DNA from 3 places in the Herbaspirillum sp. WKF16 genome. Region 3 is predicted to be linked to each of the others. Evidence: predicted binding sites of a transcription regulator. Region 3 holds the regulator's gene; each other region holds the start of a gene.
The links. The regulator sigma-54, encoded in region 3, starts transcription at its own class of promoters, with help from an activator protein. The targets are predictions, from matches to a motif close to TGGCANGNAANCTGCTTT.

Region 1 (7,186 bases), 1.0 Mb from region 3:
CGGGCTGGAGCGGCGCCACCTGGGTCGGTTTCGCCTTCCCGTTCCTGGCGCTGCTGTTCTACCTGACCGAGCTGCGCGCGCGCAAATAAACCCGACCCAGGACGCAAAAACGGCTGCCGCGGTGGATGATCGCGGCAGCCGTTTTTTTGTCCGCGCCGGCCGGCGCGGCTTTACCGCCAGGGGCAGCGCAGCGGGTTCAGACGCCCCACAGGATGTCGTGGTCGCCCTTCCTGGCTTCGCGCAGCATGTCCAGCAGCGGGTAGGCGCGCGCCGAGAAGCTGACCGCCTCGATCTTCTCGTGGTTGTGGTCGTCGGTATTGGCGTTGTGATGGGCATTGACGTCGCGCTCCAGCACCTCGGCCGCCTCATGCGCCTTGCTCGCGGTGATCTGCTTTTCCAGCAGCGCGATGGCGTCGCCGGCTTCGGCGGCGGTGATCACGCCGCGCGCGGGATCCTTGTGCAGCAGGTCCAGGATGGGCTTGGCGTGCGACTCGTACATGACGACGTCGGCGGCAGCCTTCGATTTGAATGTGATCAGCATATTTCCTCAGGGTCTTTGATTGGTAACGATTTTTGTCGGTGAGGCCCGGTTGGCGCCGGGATCATCGGGAAATGCGCTGCAACTGCATCCGCACTTCTGCGGGTTTGCCTGCCTTGGGCGGGCATCCGGTTCTTAGAATACTCCGCGCCCCAGGCATTTGTCATCCGCCCGCGGCCGCTGCGCATCCTTCGCCTAGGTTGGTTTGAAAGAGGCGAAAAAGGTTTCAATATTCTCATCCGTGATGGCCTTTTCCTCGCCCAGGACCAGCAACTGGTAGACCCGTTTGCCGCGCGCCGCCAGCCGCGCCACCAGGCGCACCGGGCGGCCGCCGGCCACGCCGTGGGCATCGAGTTCGAGCGTGCGCGCGTAGCCGTCGGTGGCGCCGGGCAGCGTGGGCGCGGCCTGCGCCCTGGCGACGATATTGTTGAGCAGCGCGGCGGCCATCGCGTCCAGCGCGCGGCTGGCGGCGGCGGCATCGGGCAGCTCGGCGGTGCCGACGGCGAAGGTGGCGCCGCCGGCTTCGGCGGCGGTCATGTTCATGTCGACCCTGGGACCGTCGAGGTCGACGCTGCGGGTCGCGCTGGCCGGCTTGCCCGGCAGCAGGACGATGAAATGCGCGCCGTTGTCGCTGCTTTCGCGCCAGTTGTAGTCCGGCGAGCAGGCGCCCAGCGCCAGCAGCGCGATCATGGCGAGGACGGACAGGCAGCGGCGCGGCGGGAGCATCGGCATGGGGCGGCAGGCAAGGGGAGCGATCGGCGGAACCCATCATAGCAAAACCGATGCGCTGAAAAATCGGATGTTGTCCGATAGTAGGGCGCCAATTCTTGCGGTATAAGAATGCATTCCATCAAGAACGGGAACCGACATGCATGACAACAAGCTGGCCGACCTGCCAGAGCTGACCCTGCGCGGCATGGTGCTGGGCGCGCTGATCACGGTGGTGTTTACGGCGTCCAACGTCTATCTCGGCCTGAAGGTCGGGTTGACCTTCTCCTCTGCGATTCCGGCGGCGGTGATCTCGATGGCGGTGCTGCGCCTGTTCGCCGGCGCCAACATCCTCGAGAACAACATGGTGCAGACCCAGGCGTCGGCTGCCGGCACGCTGTCGTCGATCATCTTCATCCTGCCCGGGCTGGTGATGATGGGGCACTGGCACGGCTTCCCCTTCCTGCAGACGCTGGGCATCTGCGCCGCCGGCGGCATGCTGGGCGTGATGTTCTCGATCCCGCTGCGGCGCGCGATGGTGGTGCAGGGCGAGCTGCCCTATCCGGAAGGCGTGGCGGCGGCCGAGATCCTGCGCGTGGGCAGCTCGGACGCCGACGGCGGCGAGGAGACCCGGCGCGGCCTGCACGACATCCTGTTCGGCGGCGCGCTGTCGGCCGGCTTCAGCCTGGCCGCCAGCGGCCTGAAGGTGTTCGCCGAGAACATGAACCTGTGGTTTTCGGCCGGCGCCTCGGTGCTGCGCCTGCCGGTAGGATTTTCGCTGGCGCTGGTGGGCGCGGGCTACATGATCGGCATCGTCTCCGGCATCGCCATCCTCATCGGGCTGCTGATTGCCTGGGGCATCGCCGTGCCCTACCTGACCGCGGTCACGCCGCGCGAGGCCGGCACCGCCATCTCCGCGTTCGCCACCGGCATCTGGAGCAAGCAGGTGCGCTTCATGGGCGCCGGCATGATCGGCGTGGCGGCGGTGTGGACGCTGATCACGCTGTTGAGGCCGATGGTGGAGGGCGTCAAGGCCTCGCTCTCCACGTTCTCGCGCCGCCGGCCCGGCGGCGAAGGTGCCGACCGCACCGACCGCGACATGCCGCCGGGATGGATCATCGCCATCAGCCTGGCCATGATTGCGCTGCTGGCGGTGGTCTTCGCGTCCTTCCTGGCGGAGGCGCCGGTGTCGCCGGCGCTGTTCGCCGGCCTCATCGTCTACGCGGTGCTGTTCGCCTTCATCTTCGGCTTCCTGGTGGCGGCCGCCTGCGGCTACATGGCCGGGCTGATCGGTTCATCGTCCAGCCCGATCTCGGGCATCGGCATCGTCGCGGTGATCCTGGTGTCCTTGCTGCTGCTGGCCTCGGGCGCGGTCGACCCGCTGCTGGCCACGCCCCAGGGCGGCAAGCTGGCAATCGCCATCGCACTGTTCGTGACGGCCGCCATCATCGCCGTGGCCGCCATCGCCAACGACAACCTGCAAGACCTCAAGACCGGCCAACTGGTCGGCGCTACGCCCTGGCGCCAGCAGGTGGCGCTGCTGGTGGGGTGCGTGGTGGGCGCGCTGATCATCCCGCCGGTGCTCAACCTGCTGTACAACGCCTACGGTTTCACGGGCGCGCTGCCGCGCGAGGGCATGGACGCCGCGCAGGCGCTGGCCGCGCCGCAGGCCACGCTGATGACGGCGATCGCCACCGGCATCTTCACCCGCGAACTGAACTGGTCGATGCTTGCCATCGGCGTGGCGCTGGGCATCGCCCTGATCATCGTCGACGGCCTGCTGGCCAGGCGCGGCGGTGTCGCGCGCCTGCCGGTGCTGGCGGTGGGCATCGGCATCTACCTGCCGCCGGTGGTCAGCATGGCGCTGTTCTTCGGCGCGGTGCTGGGCTGGCTGATCGACCGCGCCCTGCGCCGCCGCGCTGCTGCGGCTACCGCCGATTTCGATGCGTACGCAGAGAAGCCGCGCCAGCGCGGCATCCTGGTGGCGTCGGGACTGATCGTGGGCGAGAGCCTGGTCGGCGTGCTGCTGGCTGCCGTCATCGGATTCACCGGCAAGGACGCGCCGCTGGCGCTGGCACCGGCGGGCTTCGAAGGGATCGGCCAATGGCTGGGACTGGCCGCCTTCCTGCTGATCCTGCTGGCGTTCGCGCGGCGCATCATGCCGTCGCGCTGAAGACAGCCTTTCTTTATCGCTTCATGGCCCCTGGAAGCCCCGGCGATATTGGATCGCCTCCGCCACATGGGTCTTGCCGACCTGCGCCTGCCCGGCCAGGTCGGCGATCGTGCGCGCCACCTTGAGCACCCGATGATAGGAGCGTGCGGACCAGTCCAGGCGCGCCAGCGCGGTTTGCAACAACTGCGCGCCGGCGTCGTCGGGACGACAGTGCACGTCGATGGCGCTACCCGCCAGCTGGCTGTTGCTCACGCCCTGGCGCTGCAACTGCCGCGCGAAGGCTTGGCCGACGCGGGCGGCGATGGCGACGCTGGCCTCGCCCGGCGCCTGGTCGGCCAGTTCGGCGGGCGATAGCGAACCGACCGGCATCTGCATGTCGATGCGATCAAGCAAGGGGCCGGAAATGCGGCCCTGGTAACGGCGGACGATATCGGGCGTGCAGCGGCACTTGCCGTTGGGATGGCCATGGAAGCCGCAAGGACAGGGATTCATCGCCGCGATCAGCTGGAAGCGCGCCGGGAAGTCGGCCTGCCGCGCCGCGCGCGAGATGGTGATGCGGCCGGATTCGAGCGGCTCGCGCAGCACTTCCAGCACGGCCCTTTGAAACTCCGGGAGTTCATCGAGAAACAGCACGCCATGATGCGCCAGCGAAATTTCGCCCGGCCTGGGCGTGCCGCCGCCACCCACCAGCGCCACCGCCGAGGCGGTATGGTGCGGCGCGCGGTAGGGGCGCTGCTTCCATTGGGCGGCATCGAAGCCGCCGGTCAACGAGCGCACCGCGGCCGACTCCAGCGCCTGTTCTTCATCCATCGGCGGCAGGATGCCGGGGAAGCGCGAGGCCAGCATGGACTTGCCGGATCCCGGCGGGCCCACCAGCAAGATGCTGTGGTTGCCCGCGGCCGCCACTTCCATGGCGCGCCGGGCCTGCAACTGGCCCTTGACGTCGGCGAAGTCGGGATAGGCCGGCGCGGCGACGGCGGGCGTTGCGCGATAGCGCTGCAGGCGGCCCTCGGCGCCGCGCGCGGTGAAATGCGCGCAGACCTCCAGCAGCGAGGCCGCCGGCAGGATGGAAGCGCCGGCGACCAGCGCCGCCTCGCCGGCATTGGCGGCAGGCAGGATGAAGCCGCGCTTGCGGCCGTCGTCGCGGCCGGCACGGTGCATGGCGCAGGTCATCGCCAGCGCGCCGCGCACGGCGCGCAACTGGCCCGAGAGCGACAGCTCGCCGGCGAATTCGTAGTCGTCGAGCTCGTCGCCCGGCATCTGCCCGGAGGCGACCAGGATGCCCAGTGCAATGGGCAGGTCGAATCGTCCTGATTCCTTGGGAAGGTCGGCCGGCGCCAGGTTGACCGTGATGCGCCGCGCCGGGAATTCGAACCGCGCATTTTGCAGCGCGGCCCGGACGCGGTCCTTGGCCTCCTTCACTTCGGCTTCGGGCAGGCCGACGATGGCAAAGGCGGGCAGGCCGTTGGCCAGATGGACTTCCACGGTGACCGGCGGCGCGGCCATGCCGGACAGTGCGCGGCTGTGGAGGACGGCCAGGCTCATGGCGGCGAGCCCGGTCGTGCTTGTTGATGACGGGAGAAGCGGGGGGAGTCGGGTATTAAATAGCGGGCCGGTCGTGTCATTGAGTCTGTTTTTGCTGGGCTTCCAGCTCGGCAACACGCGCCTCCAGCGCCTCCAGGCGGGCCCGGGTCTTGGCCAGCACCTGGGCCTGGACGTCGAATTCCTCGCGCGTGACCAGGTCCAGCTTGGCAAAGCCCTGGCTCAGCATGGCCTTGACGTTCTTCTCGATGTCCTTGGCCGGGGAGTGCTCGATCGCCTTGTTGATTTTGGATTGCAGGTCTTCAAAGAATTGGGGCTTGTCCATGTCGGATCTCCTGGGCGGGTTGCTGTTGCGTCAAGTTTAGCCGTTTCCGGGCCATTCACAAACTCCGGCCCAGGTTCAGACCGCGGATTGGCGAGTTCGTGCCCGGCGGGAGATGGCAGCGCGGGCATGCCTTGTGGAAATGTGCCGACTTGGTGATTCGCCTGGCCAAAGGCCCCTCGCGCACCAAAATGTGTTTGCCGTCCGGCAGGAATGGTTAATGAAAAGAAATCAATGTCGCACCAATTTCGTGCCATCTGTGCCGACATGCACTATTTTGGTCTATAACTCCAAAAAAAACGGTTCGAATATCTTGTTTCTCTGAAAAAGCGGAGGGCGTCGCCGTGAAAGGACTTGGCACGGCTCCTGCTACATGGTTTGGGCAAAACAAAAAAACGATTAATTGTTCAACAGCAAACCAGAGGGAAAGTCATGAAGAAACTGATTCTTGCAACTGCAATCGCAGCATCGTTCGTTTCCACCGTGGCGCGCGCAGAAGACGCCAAGCCGGACAACGAATTCAGCTTCAACGCCGCCGTCGTGAACGACTACCGCTATCGCGGCCTGACCCAGACCCGCTTCGATCCGGCATTGCAAGTCGGCGCTGACTACACCCATAACCCGACCGGCCTGTACGCCGGCACCTGGCTGACCAACATCAAGTGGATCAAGGATGCTGGCACCAACACCAATACCAGCACCAAGGGCGATATCGAGTGGGATATCTACGGCGGCAAGCGCGGCGACATCGGCGGCGGCTTCACCTACGACGTCGGCGGCCTGTACTACTACTACCCGGGCAACACCCTGGCCAACAGCGGCTCCAAGAACGCCAACACCTTCGAGCTCTACGGCCAGATCGGCTACGGCCCGGCCTACTTCAAGTATTCGCATGCGCTGACCAACCTGTTCGGCGCCGTCGACAGCAAGAACAGCCAGTACTTCGACCTGGGCGCCAACATCGACACCTTCTACGGCGTGATCCTCGGCCTGCACCTTGGCCACCAGACCGTCAAGGGCAAGCCTAACGGCGTGTCCAACAGCCAGTACAGCTACACCGACTGGAAGGTCGGCCTGTCCAAGACCTTCGAAGAAGCCGCCGGCATCACGCTGGGCGTGGCCTACGTCGGTACCGACCTGAAGGATGGCGTGAACCTGACGCCGGCTTCCGATGGTGCGAAGAATGTCGGCAAGAAGGGTATTGTCGTTTCCGTCAGCAAGACTTTCTAATCAGAGGTTCGTATGAAACTGATCACAGCGATCATCAAACCGTTCAAGCTCGATGAGGTGCGCGAAGCGCTCTCGGCCATCGGCGTGCAGGGCATTACCGTGACTGAAGTCAAGGGCTTCGGTCGCCAGAAGGGACATACCGAGCTGTATCGCGGCGCCGAGTATGTGGTCGACTTCCTGCCCAAGACCAAGATCGAGGCGGCAGTCGATGACGCCATCGTCGAACGCGCGCTGGAGGCCATCGAGACGGCCGCCCGCACCGGCAAGATCGGCGACGGCAAGATCTTCGTCCAGGATCTGCTGGACGTGATTCGTATCCGCACCGGCGAAACCGGCAAAGACGCTCTGTAAAAAAGGGGAATTCTAATGAGCATGAAGAAAATGTTTTCCAGCGCCGTCGCCATTGGCGCTTTGCTGTTGGCGGTAGGTTTTGCCGCACCGGCCCAAGCGCAGGACGCGCCCAAGCCTGAAGCAGCAGCGGCAACCGCCGCCGCACCCGCCGCTGCGGCCGAAGCTCCCAAGGCTGCTGCCGCTGCGCCTGCCGCAGCCGCGCCCGCCGCGGCTCCTGCTGCGGCCGCCGCCGCTCCCGCGCCTGTTCCCAACAAGGGCGACACCGCGTGGATGCTGGTGTGCACCGCGTTCGTGATCCTCATGACCCTGCCCGGCCTGGGCC
Region 2 (7,186 bases), 2.0 Mb from region 3:
CGGCTGTGCGGCCAGGCCGGGATCACGCCCAGCAGGATCAAAATCAGGATGATGAGCAGAATGGTGCCGAGTGTCATGGTCGTTCTCCTTTGTTATTGGTGACGGGAAATCGTGGTGTTATCAGAAACGCATTTTCACGTACGCCGACGGCCCGGTCAGCTTGACGTCGACGGCGGCCTGCGAGTTGCCGCCGTCGCGATCAATGTGGATGCGGGTGATGCCGTAGTCGGCGCCGACGCCGAGGTTCTTCAGCGGATACCACTCCACGCCCAGCGCCGCGCCGTAGATATGGCCGGTGACCGTGCCCCAGTTCTTCTTCACGCCCGAGGCTTCGGCGTAGATGCGCAGGTCGCGGCTGAAGGCGTGCTTCCAGCCCAGTTCCAGCAGGGGCGCAAAGGTCTTCTCGGTCTGGTTTTCGCTCAGCGAGCCGGTGGTGCCGTTGAACACGCCGCTGGCCTGCAGGTCGTAGTGCGCGCGATAGTAGCCGGCGCCCACGCCGATGCCGAAGACATCGTTGCCGTGCCCCAGCCACCATTTGTAGGCCAGCGAGGCAAAGTCGACCTCGATGTTGGCGTTGGCGGCGCCGGACAGGATCGCCGGCGTGCCGCCGACGTTGAACGAGCGCGTGGTGGAGTAGTTGTAGTCGTTGCGGTAGCGGAAGTAATCGAACGAGAGGCCCTGGCTGTCGCCTAGCAGCAACTCGGCGCGCACGCGCGGCAGGGTGGTGCGGTTGCGGTCGATGTCGCCGCTTTCGGCCGAGCCGTAGCGCGTATTGCCTTTGATGTTGAAGGTCGGGTCGACGTAGTAGCCGCCCACCGAGAGGCTGAAGCGGTCAAGCGCCGGTGAGGGATCGGCGTGTGCTCCCTGGACGAACAGGCCGAGCGCGGCGGCGCCGGAAAGCAGGCTCACGGCGCGCAGGCGCTTACGGGTGTGCGAGCGGGGTGCGGGAGCAGGGGCGGGGGGCAGCAGGTCGGTATTCATGTCGAGCGGTCTCCGTAGTGCGAGGGTGTTGTAATGCCGGAGCGTGGAACTCCGGTCGGCCGTGCAAGCTGATGCATCATAGGACGTGCATTCTTGCCGGCGCGATCAGCGTGGATCCCGATTTCCTGTAGGAAAAGGCGAGCTGCGGCGTGGGCGAAGAGGAAGATGAGCCATGGCGCAATGGTGCGGAATTTGCTTGAAACTCCTGATGGCGGGCTGCCGTGTTTTTGCGGTCATGCATGTTTTTTGAGCGGCAATGGGTTACTATTCCGGCCGTCATTCGCATGCTGCCTTGCAGCGCAACCGTTGGAACGGATCAGCGGACTTGATTTGTTGAGTTGTCACCAAAGCCGATAGCCAGTTCGTCCTTCAATGAAGCCAGATAGCTCATCGACGCCGCCCAGCGGCCGCCCCTTGCGCATCGTCATCGTCAATTCCGTGCCGCACCTGGAAGAAGACCATGACGAGGCCGCGCATGCGCAGGCCGAACAGCGCGCCGAGGCGCTGCGCACCGGGCTGATGGACGCCGGCTACAACATCGTCGCCGCGCTGCCGGCCGATCTCTCGCTGCCGGACCGCATCGCCAGCCTGCAGCCGGACATGATCATCATCGAAGCCGAGTCCGACGCCCGCGACGTGCTGGAGCACATCGTCATCGCTACCCGCGATGAACGCCGCCCCATCGTCATGTTTACCGAGGACGACGACACCGGCAGCATGGACGCCGCCATGGCCGCGGGTGTGACCGCCTACATCGTGGCCGGCCTGCATTCGGAGCGCATCAAGCCGGTGCTGGACGTGGCGCTGGCGCGTTTCCGCCAGGAACAGAAACTGCTGGCCGAGCTCTCCGATACCCGCAACAAGCTGGCCGAGCGCAAGCTGGTCGAGCGCGCCAAGGGCGTGCTGATGGCGCGCAAGGGCTTGTCCGAGGAGCAGGCCTACCAGAAGCTGCGCAGCATGGCCATGAACCGCAACCTCAAGCTCTCGGAAGTGGCCCAGCGCCTGCTGGACGCCGAGGATCTGCTGGGTTGAACAGCCCGGCCCGGCCTTGCCGGCCGCTCCCTTCCATTCTTTTCGTTCCGCCAACTTGGTGCAAAGCACAAAACGGGTGCGGCCCCGCGCCCGTTTTGATCGCGCTGCAGCCGCGCCTGGCAGGCCCGCTGCGGCCCTGCCAGGCGCTCGCCGACGTGCCTTCTTCATAGGCAAAGCGAGGCCCGCGCGTATCTTTTTGCGACGCTTGGCACAGTCTTTGCTGATTCCCCCTGCATAGCGCAACGAGTGCGCACCAGACGCGGCCAACGGCGGTCGCGTCGACCAAGACAAAGGCGTCTTCCGGCATGGAGCGATCCATGCCGGATACGCCTTTTTTGTTTTGCAGCTATGGGTCGGTTCAGATCAATTCGCAACGGGGAAAATGCTATGGACTTCAAAGGGCAGGCGGACAAGGCGGCAGACGTGGCAAGTGGGGCCGAGCCGGTGAACGGCACGCGCCGCAAGATCATTCAGACCGCGGGCATCGCGGCGGGAGCGAGCATGATGGGATTAGCCACCGGTGGCGCATGGGCGGCCGGTTCCGACAAACCGGAGAAGGAAGAGGTCAAGATCGGCTTCATCCCGCTGACCGACTGCGCATCGGTGGTGATGGCCTCGGTGCTGGGTTTCGACAAGAAATACGGCATCAAGATCGTGCCCAGCAAGGAGGCCTCCTGGGCCGGCGTGCGCGACAAGCTGACCAACGGCGAACTGGACGCCGCCCACGTGCTGTACGGCCTGATCTACGGCGTGCAGCTGGGCATCGGCGGGCAGAAGAAGGACATGGCGGTGCTGATGGGCCTGAACCACAACGGCCAGGCCATCACCCTGTCCAAGAAGCTGGCCGACAAGGGCGCCGTGGACGGCGCCTCGCTGGCCAGGCTGATGCAGACCGACAAGCGCGAATACACCTTTGCCCAGACCTTCCCCACCGGCACCCACGCCATGTGGCTGTACTACTGGCTGGCCGCCAACGGCATCAACCCGATGAAGGACGCCAAGGTGATCACCGTGCCGCCGCCGCAGATGGTGGCCAACATGCGGGTCGGCAACATGGACGGCTTCTGCGTGGGCGAGCCCTGGGGCCACCGCGCCATCGTCGACGGCGTGGGCATCACCGCCACCACCACCCAGGACATCTGGAAGGATCACCCGGAGAAGGTGCTGGGCTCCTCGCTGGAGTTCGTCAAGAAATACCCCAACACCTGCCGCGCGATGATGGCCGCCATCCTCGACGCCAGCAAGTGGATCGACGCCTCGCTGGCCAACAAGAACAAGATGGCCGAGGTGATCGCCGACAAGTCCTACGTCAACACCAGCAAGGACGTGATCGACCAGCGCATCATGGGCCGCTACCAGAACGGCTTGGGCAAGACCTGGGACGACCCCAACTACATGAAGTTCTACGAGGACGGCCAGGTCAACTTCCCGTTCCTCTCCGACGGCATGTGGTTCATGACGCAGCACCGCCGCTGGGGCCTGTTGAAGAGCGACCCGGACTACCTGGCCGTGGCCAGGTCGGTCAACCAGATCGACCTGTACAAGGACGCTGCGGCGATGACCAAGACGCCGCTGCCCAAGGACGTCATGCGCAGCTCCAAGTTCATGGACGGCGTCGTGTGGGACGGCAAGAATCCCGCCGCCTACGCGCAGTCCTTCAAGATCAAAGTCTGAGGAAGGGGAAACCGATGAGCGCAGCCGTGGAGAGCATCATGAGCGATAACGCCAAGCCGGCCGGCGCCGCCGCGCGCGCGCCGGCGGCCAACGAGGCGCAGGCCGCGCCGGCAGCCGCGACGATGCGCAAGGCGAGGAGCAAGCCGCTGGGCGGCAACGCCTTCATGCGCATCGTGCCGCCGCTGTTGGGCATGGCGGTGCTGGTGCTGGTATGGCAGATCATCGCCATCAAGAACAGCAGCTTCCCTACGCCGCTGGTGACGCTGAAGGAGGCGATGAGCATGTTCGCCGATCCCTTCTACCGCAACAGCCCCAACGACCAGGGTATAGGCTGGAACATCCTGGCCTCGCTGCAGCGCGTGGGCGTGGGCTTCGGCCTGGCGGCGCTGGTGGGCATCCCGCTGGGATTTGCCATCGGCCGGGTGGAATTCCTCTCGCGCATGTTCAGCCCCATCATCAGCCTGTTGCGCCCGGTCTCGCCGCTGGCCTGGTTGCCGATCGGCCTCCTGGTGTTCAAGTCGGCCAACCCGGCGGCGATCTGGTCGATCTTCATCTGCTCGATCTGGCCGATGATCATCAACACCGCCGTGGGCGTGCAGCGCGTGCCGCAGGACTACATGAACGTGGCGCGCGTGCTGAACCTGTCGGAATGGAAGATCCTGACCAAGATCCTGTTTCCCTCGGTGCTGCCCTACATGCTGACCGGCGTGCGGCTGTCCATCGGTACCGCCTGGCTGGTGATCGTGGCGGCCGAAATGCTGACCGGCGGCGTGGGCATCGGCTTCTGGGTATGGGACGAGTGGAACAACCTGAACGTGCCGCACATCATCATCGCCATCGTCGTCATCGGGGTGGTGGGGCTGATCCTGGAACAGGCGCTGGTGGCCCTGGCCAAGGCCTTCACGTACGAGCAAGTGAACAACTGAGCGCGGGGACATCATGGAAAACATCAACGGCAAGTTCATCGACATCCACGGTGTGGAGATGGTGTTCAACACCAGGAAGGGCAGCTTCCACGCGCTGCGCGAGATCGACCTGACGGTGGCCAAGGGCGAGTTCGTCTCGCTGATCGGCCACTCCGGCTGCGGCAAGTCGACCCTGCTGAACCTGATCGCGGGGCTGACGCGGCCCAGCGCCGGCGTGCTCCTGTGCGCCAATCGCGAGATCGGCGGGCCCTCGCCGGAACGCGCGGTGGTGTTCCAGAACCATTCGCTGCTGCCCTGGCTGACCTGCTACGAGAACATCTACCTGGGCGTGGAACGCGTGTTCGGCGCCAGCGAGGACCGCACCCGGCTGCGCGACCGCACGCGCGCCGCGCTGGCGCTGGTGGGCTTGTCGGCGGCGGAGAACAAGCGCCCCAACGAGATCTCCGGCGGCATGAAGCAGCGCGTGGGTATCGCCCGCGCGCTGGCGATGGAACCCAAGGTCTTGCTGATGGATGAGCCCTTCGGCGCGCTCGATGCGCTGACCCGCGCCCACCTGCAGGACGAGCTGCTCAAGATCGTGGCCAAGACCGAATCGACGGTGGTGATGGTGACCCACGACGTCGACGAGGCGGTGCTGCTGTCGGACCGCATCGTGATGATGACCAACGGCCCGGCCGCGACCATCGGCGAGATCCTCGAGGTGAAGCTGGCGCGCCCGCGCGACCGCGTCGCGTTGGCGCAGGACGCGCAGTACTCGGCCTATCGCACCGAGGTGCTGGAGTTCCTGTACCGCAAGCAGGCGCATCCGGCGCGCGAGGCTGCTTGAGCCATCGCGCCGCGCAGAACCATCAGCCAGCATCGCCAGGAGGACAATCCATGAGCAACGCCGTCGCCGTGCAGGAAACGCGGCAGCTGCATCCCCATCCGGCCGCCGTCAACGATGCCCGCGCCGCCTCGTCGGCCACCGCCGATACGACCGTCGACCAGACCGGCGAGCAGGACATCGTACCGCTCTCGGGCGAGGTGTTCGGCGCGCTGATCAACCTCTCGGGCCGGCGCCGCTTCACCTCGCAGCGCCTGGTGCTGTATGCGGTGCTGGGGTCGCAGGGGCACCCGGGCGCGACTGCCGTCGCGCGCGAGGCGCTGGCGCTGTTTCGCGGCGCCCACACGTCCTTGCTCAAGCGTTCCGGTGAGCTGCCCGGGGTGTTCTGCCCCGAGCTGGAAGAGATCTACTTCGGCGCCCCCGGCGGCGACGCGCGCATCACCGGCTTCGCCGAGCTGGCCGGGCGCGCGCTCAATGCCATCGACGACAAGCTCAAGTCGGCGCCGGAGCTGCTGGCGCAGCTGGTGAAGGAGACCACGCCGCTGTTGGCGGTGCTCAACCAGATCACCGGCGTCTACGAGGAGCAGTCGAAGAAGCATGCGCGCCTGATGCGCAACCAGCTGCGCGGCATCATGACCGACATCGAGACCATCGCCCGCGAGGCCAAGATGGTGGCCTTCAACGCCCGCATCGTGGCGGCCCGTTCGGGCCAGGCCGGCAAGGAGTTCTCGGTAGTGGCCGGGGTGCTCTCCAGCATCACCGGCGAGATCGACGAGCTGGTAAAAGCGGCCCTGAGCGGCGCGGCAGCCTGAGCCTGCCGCCCAGAAAAAACGCCGCCGGGCGCAGGCCGGGCGGCGTTTTTTTTACAGCTCGCGCGCGCTCAGTTCGCACCCTTGTACGCCGCCCACGCCACCAGCAGCCAGGCCGCCAGGAAGGCCACGCCGCCGATCGGCGTGATCGCGCCCAGGATGCGGGTGCCGGTCAGCGCCAGCAGGTACAGGCTGCCGCTGAAGACGACGATGCCGGCCAGCATCAGGTTACCGGCCCAGTTGAGGGCGGCGCCGCCGAACTTGGGAGCGAGCAGGGCCACGGCGATCATGCCCAGCGCGTGCATGACCTGGTAGGTGACGGCGGTATGCCAGATGGCCAGCATCTCGTCGGAGATGATCTTCTTCAAGCCATGCGCGCCGAAAGCGCCGCAGCACACGGCGATGAACATGTTGAGGGCGCCGGCGATGACCAGGCTGCGTGCGTTCATGAAACTATCCTTCTGTGTCGTTGCCCTGCTCCGGCAGGGCGGTTGGTCGGGGACGCTGGCGGCGGCTTAGTCCAGGGGATCGAATTGTTCGGTCGGCAGCGCTTCGTAGGCGTCGGCCTTGATCGACGCATCGTTGCTGCAGCCGCGCGTGCTCGGCTTGGCGCCCTTGGGGCCTCGCACCACGATGCCGGCGGAGAACTGCGGATCGTTGGTCGGCCCCTTGAAGTTGGTGCGCACGGTGCGGTCGAACAGGATGTAGTCGTAGCCGCCGTTGGAGAAGCGGATGTGGGCCTCGCCGCCGCCGGAGTACATGGTGGAGCTGAACAGGAATTTCCCGGCCGCCGGCTGCGGCGTGTCGGGATATTGCAGCTCGGTCTTGCCGGGCGCGCCGAAACGGTATTGCAGCGTGCCGCCCTTGGCCGAGAAATCGGCCGAGGCGCACAGCGAGGCGGTCTTTTTGGCCCTGGTCGCGCAGGAGAATATTTCCTTCTC
Region 3 (7,186 bases):
CCTGTGCACCCAGGAGGCCTTCCGCATCATGAAGGACCAGACGCCGCGCGGCGGGCGCATCATCAACAACGGTTCGATCTCGGCCCACGCGCCGCGCCCGTATTCGGCCTCGTACACTGCCACCAAGCACGCCATCACCGGCCTGACCAAGGCCACCTCGCTGGATGGCCGCGCCTACGATATCGCCTGCGGCCAGATCGACATCGGCAACGCCGCCACCGACATGACCACGCTGATGAAGAAGGGCACGCTGCAGGCCGACATGTCCACCAAGGTTGAGCCGACGATGGATGCCGAACACGTGGCCCGCGCCATCCTCTACATGGACAGCTTGCCGTTGGACGCCAACGTGCAGTTCATGACGGTGATGGCGACCAAGATGCCGTTCATCGGGCGCGGTTGACCTGGCGTGCAAGGTCAATGAGGGACGAAAAAAAACACGCCTCGGCGTGTTTTTTTTATGACGGCTTCAAACCTTGCCACTCCGGCGTCAGCTGGTGCCCGATGTCGAACAGGTCCAGCACCCGTCCCAGCGTATGGTCCACCATCTCTTCCAGCGATTGCGGCCGATGGTAGAAGCCCGGCAGCGGCGGGAAGATCACGCCGCCCATTTCGGTGACGGCGGTCATGTTGCGCAGGTGAGCCAGGTTGAAGGGCGTCTCGCGCACCATCAGCACCAGGCGGCGGCGCTCTTTCAGCACCACGTCGGCGGCGCGCGTGATCAGGTTGTCGGACAGGCCATGGGCCACCGACGCCAGCGTCTTCATCGAGCAAGGGGCGACGATCATGCCGGCCGAGGCGAACGAGCCGCTGGCGATCGAGGCGCCGACGTCGCGTGCGTTATGCACCACGTCGGCCAGCGCTTCGACGTCCTTGCGGCCGAGTTCGAGTTCCTGGTGGAGATTGAGTACGCCGGCGTCCGACACCAGCAGGTGCGTCTCGACCTGCGCATGGCCGCGCAGGTGCTGCAGCAGCCGCACGCCGTAGATCGCGCCCGTCGCGCCGGTAATGGCGATGATCAGGCGCTGGCGCGGCATGCGGTGCGGAGGGGGAGAGTCAATGAAACAGGGGCGGGAAATCAGCCCTTGATCAGGGTCTGCAATTCGCCGGAAGAGTACATCTCGTTCATGATGTCCGAGCCGCCGATGAACTCACCCTTGACGTACAGCTGGGGAATGGTGGGCCAGTTCGAGTATTCCTTGATGCCCTGGCGCACGTCCGGGCTTTCCAGCACATTCACGGTCACGATGTTCTCGGCGCCGCTGGCCTTGAGCAGCTGGATGGCCTTGCCCGAGAAACCGCATTGCGGGAATTGCGCGGTGCCCTTCATGAACAGCACGACGGGATTTTGGGTGACGGTTTCTTTGATCCAGGATTGGACGTCGCTCATGGCTATGCCTTAAAAAATGGGTTGATTGCCGACATTATAGGGAAAAGCCGGCATTCGCGTTTGAAAGCGGGGCGCGCCGGCGCATCTTCGCACGTCCTTGTTGCCTGCTGGACAGTGGAGGGCAAGGGCGGCTTCTGCTTGCTTCAATTCCAAGATTGGGGCGCGGGAGCTGCCTTCAAGAAGGGGCTGCCAATGTCGCGCATGACCGGCGCGAACTTGCGGCTCGCCACATATTATTTAAATCGTTTGCAACATCTCCTGGCGGCGATCGCACGAGAAATTGCGTGGCGGAAATGAAAAAGGGCGCTTGCGCGCCCTTTCCTCGTGATGGCGGATCCAGGTCCGCGTTTGCCGCGCCTTATGCGCCGGCCGCGCCAGCCGCCTCAGCCGTGTCTTCCGGCAGGCGCTTGGCCATGGAATGGTGCTCCTGCAGCCGGTCCTTGTGCTTGATGACCTGGCGGTCGAGCTTGTCGATCAGCGCGTCGATCGCCGCGTACAGGTCGTGGGCGATGCTCTCCGCGTGCAGATCCTTCCCCTTGATGTGGACGTTGATTTCCGCCTTTTGGCGCTTTTCCTTCTCTGTCAGTTTGTCTACGCTCAGGATGACGCTGACGTCGATCACATTGTCGAAATGGCGCTTGATCCGTGCCAGCTTGCTCTGCACGTATTCCCGGATGGCGGGGGTCAGTTCGAGGTGATGTCCACTGATGGTCAGATTCATACAACACTCCTATCGTGAAGTCACTGGAGGTTCGTGCACCTCATCCGATACACCGGATAGCACAGCGTTTGTGTCTAAGGGCATGGACTGATGCCTGAACACAGCGACGGCTGCAAAGTACTACAGAAAAACTGAGAAAGCTCAGAGGGATTTGCGGAGATTTACCGGCGGAATTTTCAGCACTTCGCGGTATTTTGCGACGGTACGTCGCGCGACCACCATGCCTTGTTCTGCCAGCATATCCGCAATCTTGCTATCGGATAATGGGGTCTGGGGGTTTTCTGCTCCTATCAACTGTTTGATCAGCGCCCGGATCGCAGTGGAGGATGCTTCGCCTCCGGTTTCCGTCGCGACGTGGCTGCCGAAGAAGTATTTCAACTCGAACATGCCATGTGGCGTCAGCATGTATTTCTGAGTTGTCACGCGAGAGATTGTGCTCTCGTGTAGACCCAGTGTATCAGCAATTTCACGCAGCACAAGGGGCCGCATGGCGACAGCGCCATGCGAAAAGAAGTTTCTTTGACGTTCGACAATTGCCTGTGCGACTCGCAAAATCGTATCGAAGCGCTGCCGCATGTTTTTGATCAGCCACTTGGCTTCCTGCAGCTGTGACGTGAGGGAAACTTCGCCTTTGGACTGCTTCAGCGCGCTGGCGTACATCGCATTGACGCGCAGCTTGGGCATCACGTCATGGTTCAGCAGCACCTGCCAGCCGTTCTTTGTTTGCCTGACAATCACGTCCGGCACCACGTAGTCGGAGGCGTCGCGCGCGAATTCCGCGCCCGGGTGCGGGCGGCATTGGCGGATCACGGCCTGCGCCTCGCGCAGGTCTTCGTCGTCGCAGTCGAGCGCCTTCTTGATCTTGTTGAAGTCGCGCTGGGCGAACAGCGGCAGGTAATCCTCGACGATCTTCAGCGCCAGCCGGCGTGTCACGAAGGCCACCTTGGGCATGCGCCGGATCTGCAGCGCCAGGCATTCGCTGGGGCTGCGCGCGCCGACGCCGGCCGGGTCCAGGCTCTGCAGCAGCTTGAGCGAGATCGAGAGCTCATCGAGGTCGACGCCCAGTTCTTCGGGCAGGCGCGAGAGGATGTCTTCCAGCGGCTCTTCCAGGTAACCGCTGTCGTCGAGCGCGTCGGTCAGCAGTTCCAGCAGCGCGCGGTCGCGCAGCGTGCGCGCGGTGAGGCGGATCTGCTCCAGCAGGTGTTCGCGCAGGGTGATCTCGTGCGCTTCGAGCTGCGGCCGGGCGTCTTCGTCGTCGGAAGACTTGCCGTTGCGCGCGACGTCGTCGAAGCTCCAGTCGGACTCGCCGCTGACGCTGTTGTCGGGCGTGTTGTCCTGGTGCTCGAAGTTGGCCTCGCCGTCGCCGCCGGGCGCAGCCGGTTCGGCCGCGGCCTCGCCGGCGGTCTCGGCGACGCCGGAGGAGGGCGTCGCCGAGATCGCGCCGTCGGCCAAGAGGCGCACCGAGTTGTCGAGCGCATCGTCGAGGCGCTCGAGCAGCGGATTGTCGGAGAGGATCTGTTCCAGTTCCTGGTGCAGTTCCAGCGTCGACAGTTGCAGCAGCCTGATCGACTGCTGCAATTGCGGCGTCAATGCCAGGTGCTGCGAGGTGCGTAACTGGAGCGACTGTTTCATCTGGCGTTCAGGAAGCCGCGTGGCCGGCTGTGGTTGCGTTCTTGCGTGTGGGGTGGTGCAGTGTCGCGGTCTGGCGCCGCGCTCACATGCGGAAGTGTTCGCCCAGGTAGACGCGTCGCACCGATTCGTTGGCGATGATGTCGTCCGGGCTGCCGCTGGCCAGCACCGTTCCCTGGTTGATGATGTAGGCGCGGTCGCAGATGCCCAGCGTCTCGCGCACGTTGTGGTCGGTGATCAGCACGCCGATGCCGCGCTCCTTCAGGAAGCGCACGATGCGCTGGATCTCGATCACGGCGATCGGGTCGATACCGGCGAAGGGCTCGTCCAGCAGCACGAAGCGCGGGTCGGTGGCCAGCGCGCGGGCGATCTCGACGCGGCGGCGTTCGCCGCCCGACAGCGACAGCGCCTGGCTGTCGCGCAGCTTCTCGATCTGCAGCTCGTGCAACAGGTTGTTCAGGCGGCCCTCGATCTCGTCGCGCGACAATGGCTTGCCGTTTTCGCGGCGCAGTTCCAGCACCGCGCGGATGTTGTCTTCCACCGAGAGCTTGCGGAACACCGAGGCTTCCTGCGGCAGGTAGGACAGGCCCAGCGTGGCGCGCTGGTGGATCGGCAGGCGCGAGATGGCGGCGCCGTCCAGGTCGATCTCGCCGCCGTCGGACGGCACCAGGCCGACGATCATGTAGAACGAGGTGGTCTTGCCGGCGCCGTTGGGCCCCAGCAGGCCGACCACTTCGCCGCTCTTGACTTCCATCGACACGTCGCGCACCACCTGGCGCGCGCCATAGCTTTTCTTCAGTCCGCGGACGACCAGCGAGCTCACCATCTTATTGGCCCTTCCCGGGCTGGGCCGGTTGCGCGGGTTGCGGTTGCGGCGCCGCTTGCGCCGGCGGCGGGTTCTTCGGCTGGATCACCGCGGTGATGCGGCCGGCCCCAGGCTTGCTCTCGCCGCTGGCGGAGTTGTTGACCGAATAGAACTCGGCGCGGCTGTCGTAGGAGATGAACTCGCCGTTGACCTCGTCGGTGACGCGCTTGCCGTCCATGCGCTGGATGTGGGCGCGGTTGAACAGCTTGGAAATCTCGGTCTGTTCGGAGTATTCAATGCGCTCGGCCTGGCCTTCGATCCACAGGTCAGGGCCGCCGTCGCGCTTCTGGCGGAAGCTGGCCAGCGCACCTTGCGCGGCATACAGCACCGCGTATTCGTAGCCGTACTGGTCGGTGGTCAGCACCACGCGGCCGGCCTTGATCAGCAGCGTGCCGCGCGTGAGCACCACATTGCCGGTGAAGGTCTTCACCTGGCGTACATCGTCGTACACCATCTGGTCGGCCTCGATATTGGTCGGCTTGGTGGTGTCGGCCTTCTCGGCGCGCGCCACGCCGCATGCGGCGGCCAACAGCAACAGCGGCAATAAGAATGAGCGTTTCATAGATTCCTGTCTGGTCGGGTCTGTTCGATCTTGTTGTAATGGAGGCTCAGCGTTTTTTCGGCGCCGGTTCGTAGTGGCCGCGCACGTTGCCGAACAACTGCACCACCTGCGTGGCGTTGTTGGCGGTCATGCCCACCCCGGAGAGGCGGGTGGTGCCCATGGTCATCACCACCGGCTTGTCGGTCTTGACCACTTCGTCGTCCGGCAGCAGCAACAGGTATTCCGACACCAAGTGCATTGGGTCGCGTCCATTGGCCGCGCCGCGGATGGCGTTGGCGTTGCCGTACATGTGGATCTTGCTCTGGTCGTCGGTCACGCGGGCGGTGTCCGAATACAACTCCATCGGCGGCTTTTCCTTGTCCAGGCTGTGCACCACCGGCTTGGTGATTTCAAAGGAATCGTCGGCGGGGAAGTGGACCATCTTGAGGCCGGCCACGTCGTAGCGCGGCAGCCCGGTCGGCCCCAGCTTCACGTAGCTGAAGTTTTCCAGGTAGTAGTCGGGTTTGCTGCGCGGTCGCTCGACCAGTTGCCGGTCGCCGTCGGTGCGCAATACCTGCAGCACCCAGAAGCTGCCCAGCGCCAGCGCGACCAGCGTCACCAGGATCACGCCCAGGCGGATGCGTGCGGCCGCGCGTTCGCCGCTGCGGTTGCTCATGCCAGGTACGGCGCCAGCGCCGCCTCGTAGTTGCCCTGCGCGGCCAGCACCAGGTCGCAGACTTCGCGCACCGCGCCGTTGCCGCCGGTGGCCGTGGTCACGTAATCGCTGCGCAGCTTGACCTCGCGGTGGCCGTTGGCCACGCAGGCCTTGAAGCCGACGCGCGTGAGCACCGGCAGGTCGATGACATCGTCGCCCAGGTAGCCGCAGTCGGCGGCCGCAAGGCCGGTGTGCTGCAGCAGCTGTTCGAAGGCCTGGCGCTTGTCGTGCACGCCCTGGAACACGTGGGCGATGCCCAGGTCCTTGGCCCGGCGCAGCACGAACGGCGACTGGCGCGCGGTGATGATGGCCGCAGCCGTGCCGAACTGCTGCATCATCTTGATGCCGTGGCCGTCCAGCGCGTTGAAGCGTTTCACCGACTCGCCGTCTTCGCCATAGAACAGACCGCCGTCGGTCAGCACGCCGTCGACGTCGAAGATCATCAGCCGCGTCGTCGCGGCCCTGGCCAGGACGGCGGCGTCGAAGGTGCTGGCGAACGGGCTGGCGGGCGCGGCTGTCATCAGATCACCTTGGCGCGGGTCAGGTCGTGGATGTGCAGCGCGCCGGTCAGCACGCCCTGCGCATCGGTCACCAGCAACTGGTTGATGCGGAATTCTTCCATCAGCTGCACGGCGTCCACCGCCAGCTGGTCCTGGTTCACGGTGCGCGGGCCGGCATGCATGACGTCGGCGATGGAGAACTTGCTGAAATCGTGGCCGCGTTCCAGCAGGCGGCGCAGGTCGCCGTCGGTGAACACGCCGATCGGGCGGAAGTCATCGTCGACCACCGCGGTCATGGCCATGCCCTTGCGCGTGATTTCCATCAGCGCGGCCGACAGCGAGACATCGGGGCGCACCGCCGGGATCGCCTCGCCGCTGCGCATGACGTCGCGCACGTGGGTCAGCAGGCGGCGGCCGAGCGCGCCGCCCGGGTGGGAGCGCGCGAAATCTTCTTCCATGAAGCCGCGCGCGTCCAGCAGCGACACCGCCAGCGCGTCGCCCATGGCCAGCGTGGCCGTGGTGCTGGCCGTGGGCGCCAGGTTCAGGGTACAGGCTTCCTTGTCCACCCCGACGTTGAGGTGCACGGCCGACATCTTCGCCAGGCTCGATTCGTCATTGCCGGTCATGCCGATGATGACCGCTCCCATGCGCTTGACGATGGGGACGATGGCCAGCAGCTCGGCGGTTTCGCCGGAGTTGGAAATGGCGATGAAGACGTCTTTCGGCGTCACCATGCCGAGGTCGCCATGGGCGGCTTCGGCCGGATGCATGAACAGCGAAGGGGTGCCGGTGGAGGCCAGGGTCGCGGCGATCTTGCGGCCGATG

Region 1: Herbaro_RS00535 (TorF family putative porin) is a predicted target of sigma-54. The motif match lies at 5,639-5,656, and genes of this name have one in related genera.
Region 2: Herbaro_RS05020 (CmpA/NrtA family ABC transporter substrate-binding protein) is a predicted target of sigma-54. The motif match lies at 2,220-2,237, and genes of this name have one in related genera.

The regions. Positions count from the first base shown of each region.
Region 1 is NZ_CP118632.1:128,563-135,748, forward strand. It holds gene Herbaro_RS00505 (MFS transporter) at 1-89, shown strand, start outside; gene Herbaro_RS00510 (DUF1840 domain-containing protein) at 197-541, opposite strand; gene Herbaro_RS00515 (hypothetical protein) at 734-1,270, opposite strand; gene Herbaro_RS00520 (OPT family oligopeptide transporter) at 1,407-3,419, shown strand; gene Herbaro_RS00525 (YifB family Mg chelatase-like AAA ATPase) at 3,441-4,964, opposite strand; gene Herbaro_RS00530 (accessory factor UbiK family protein) at 5,041-5,286, opposite strand; gene Herbaro_RS00535 (TorF family putative porin) at 5,716-6,513, shown strand; gene Herbaro_RS00540 (P-II family nitrogen regulator) at 6,526-6,864, shown strand; gene Herbaro_RS00545 (ammonium transporter) at 6,880-7,186, shown strand, end outside.
Region 2 is NZ_CP118632.1:1,114,673-1,121,858, forward strand. It holds gene Herbaro_RS05005 (DUF3309 family protein) at 1-77, opposite strand, end outside; gene Herbaro_RS05010 (hypothetical protein) at 121-981, opposite strand; gene Herbaro_RS05015 (ANTAR domain-containing response regulator) at 1,354-2,013, shown strand; gene Herbaro_RS05020 (CmpA/NrtA family ABC transporter substrate-binding protein) at 2,401-3,687, shown strand; gene ntrB (nitrate ABC transporter permease) at 3,702-4,613, shown strand; gene Herbaro_RS05030 (ABC transporter ATP-binding protein) at 4,627-5,439, shown strand; gene Herbaro_RS05035 (methyl-accepting chemotaxis protein) at 5,490-6,248, shown strand; gene Herbaro_RS05040 (DUF423 domain-containing protein) at 6,317-6,694, opposite strand; gene Herbaro_RS05045 (hypothetical protein) at 6,761-7,186, opposite strand, start outside.
Region 3 is NZ_CP118632.1:4,115,816-4,123,001, reverse strand. It holds gene Herbaro_RS18610 (SDR family oxidoreductase) at 1-403, shown strand, start outside; gene Herbaro_RS18605 (UbiX family flavin prenyltransferase) at 459-1,037, opposite strand; gene grxD (Grx4 family monothiol glutaredoxin) at 1,079-1,390, opposite strand; gene Herbaro_RS18595 (hypothetical protein) at 1,376-1,687, shown strand; gene hpf (ribosome hibernation-promoting factor, HPF/YfiA family) at 1,749-2,111, opposite strand; gene Herbaro_RS18585 (RNA polymerase factor sigma-54) at 2,253-3,743, opposite strand; gene lptB (LPS export ABC transporter ATP-binding protein) at 3,826-4,566, opposite strand; gene lptA (lipopolysaccharide transport periplasmic protein LptA) at 4,568-5,167, opposite strand; gene lptC (LPS export ABC transporter periplasmic protein LptC) at 5,214-5,822, opposite strand; gene Herbaro_RS18565 (KdsC family phosphatase) at 5,819-6,382, opposite strand; gene Herbaro_RS18560 (KpsF/GutQ family sugar-phosphate isomerase) at 6,382-7,186, opposite strand, start outside.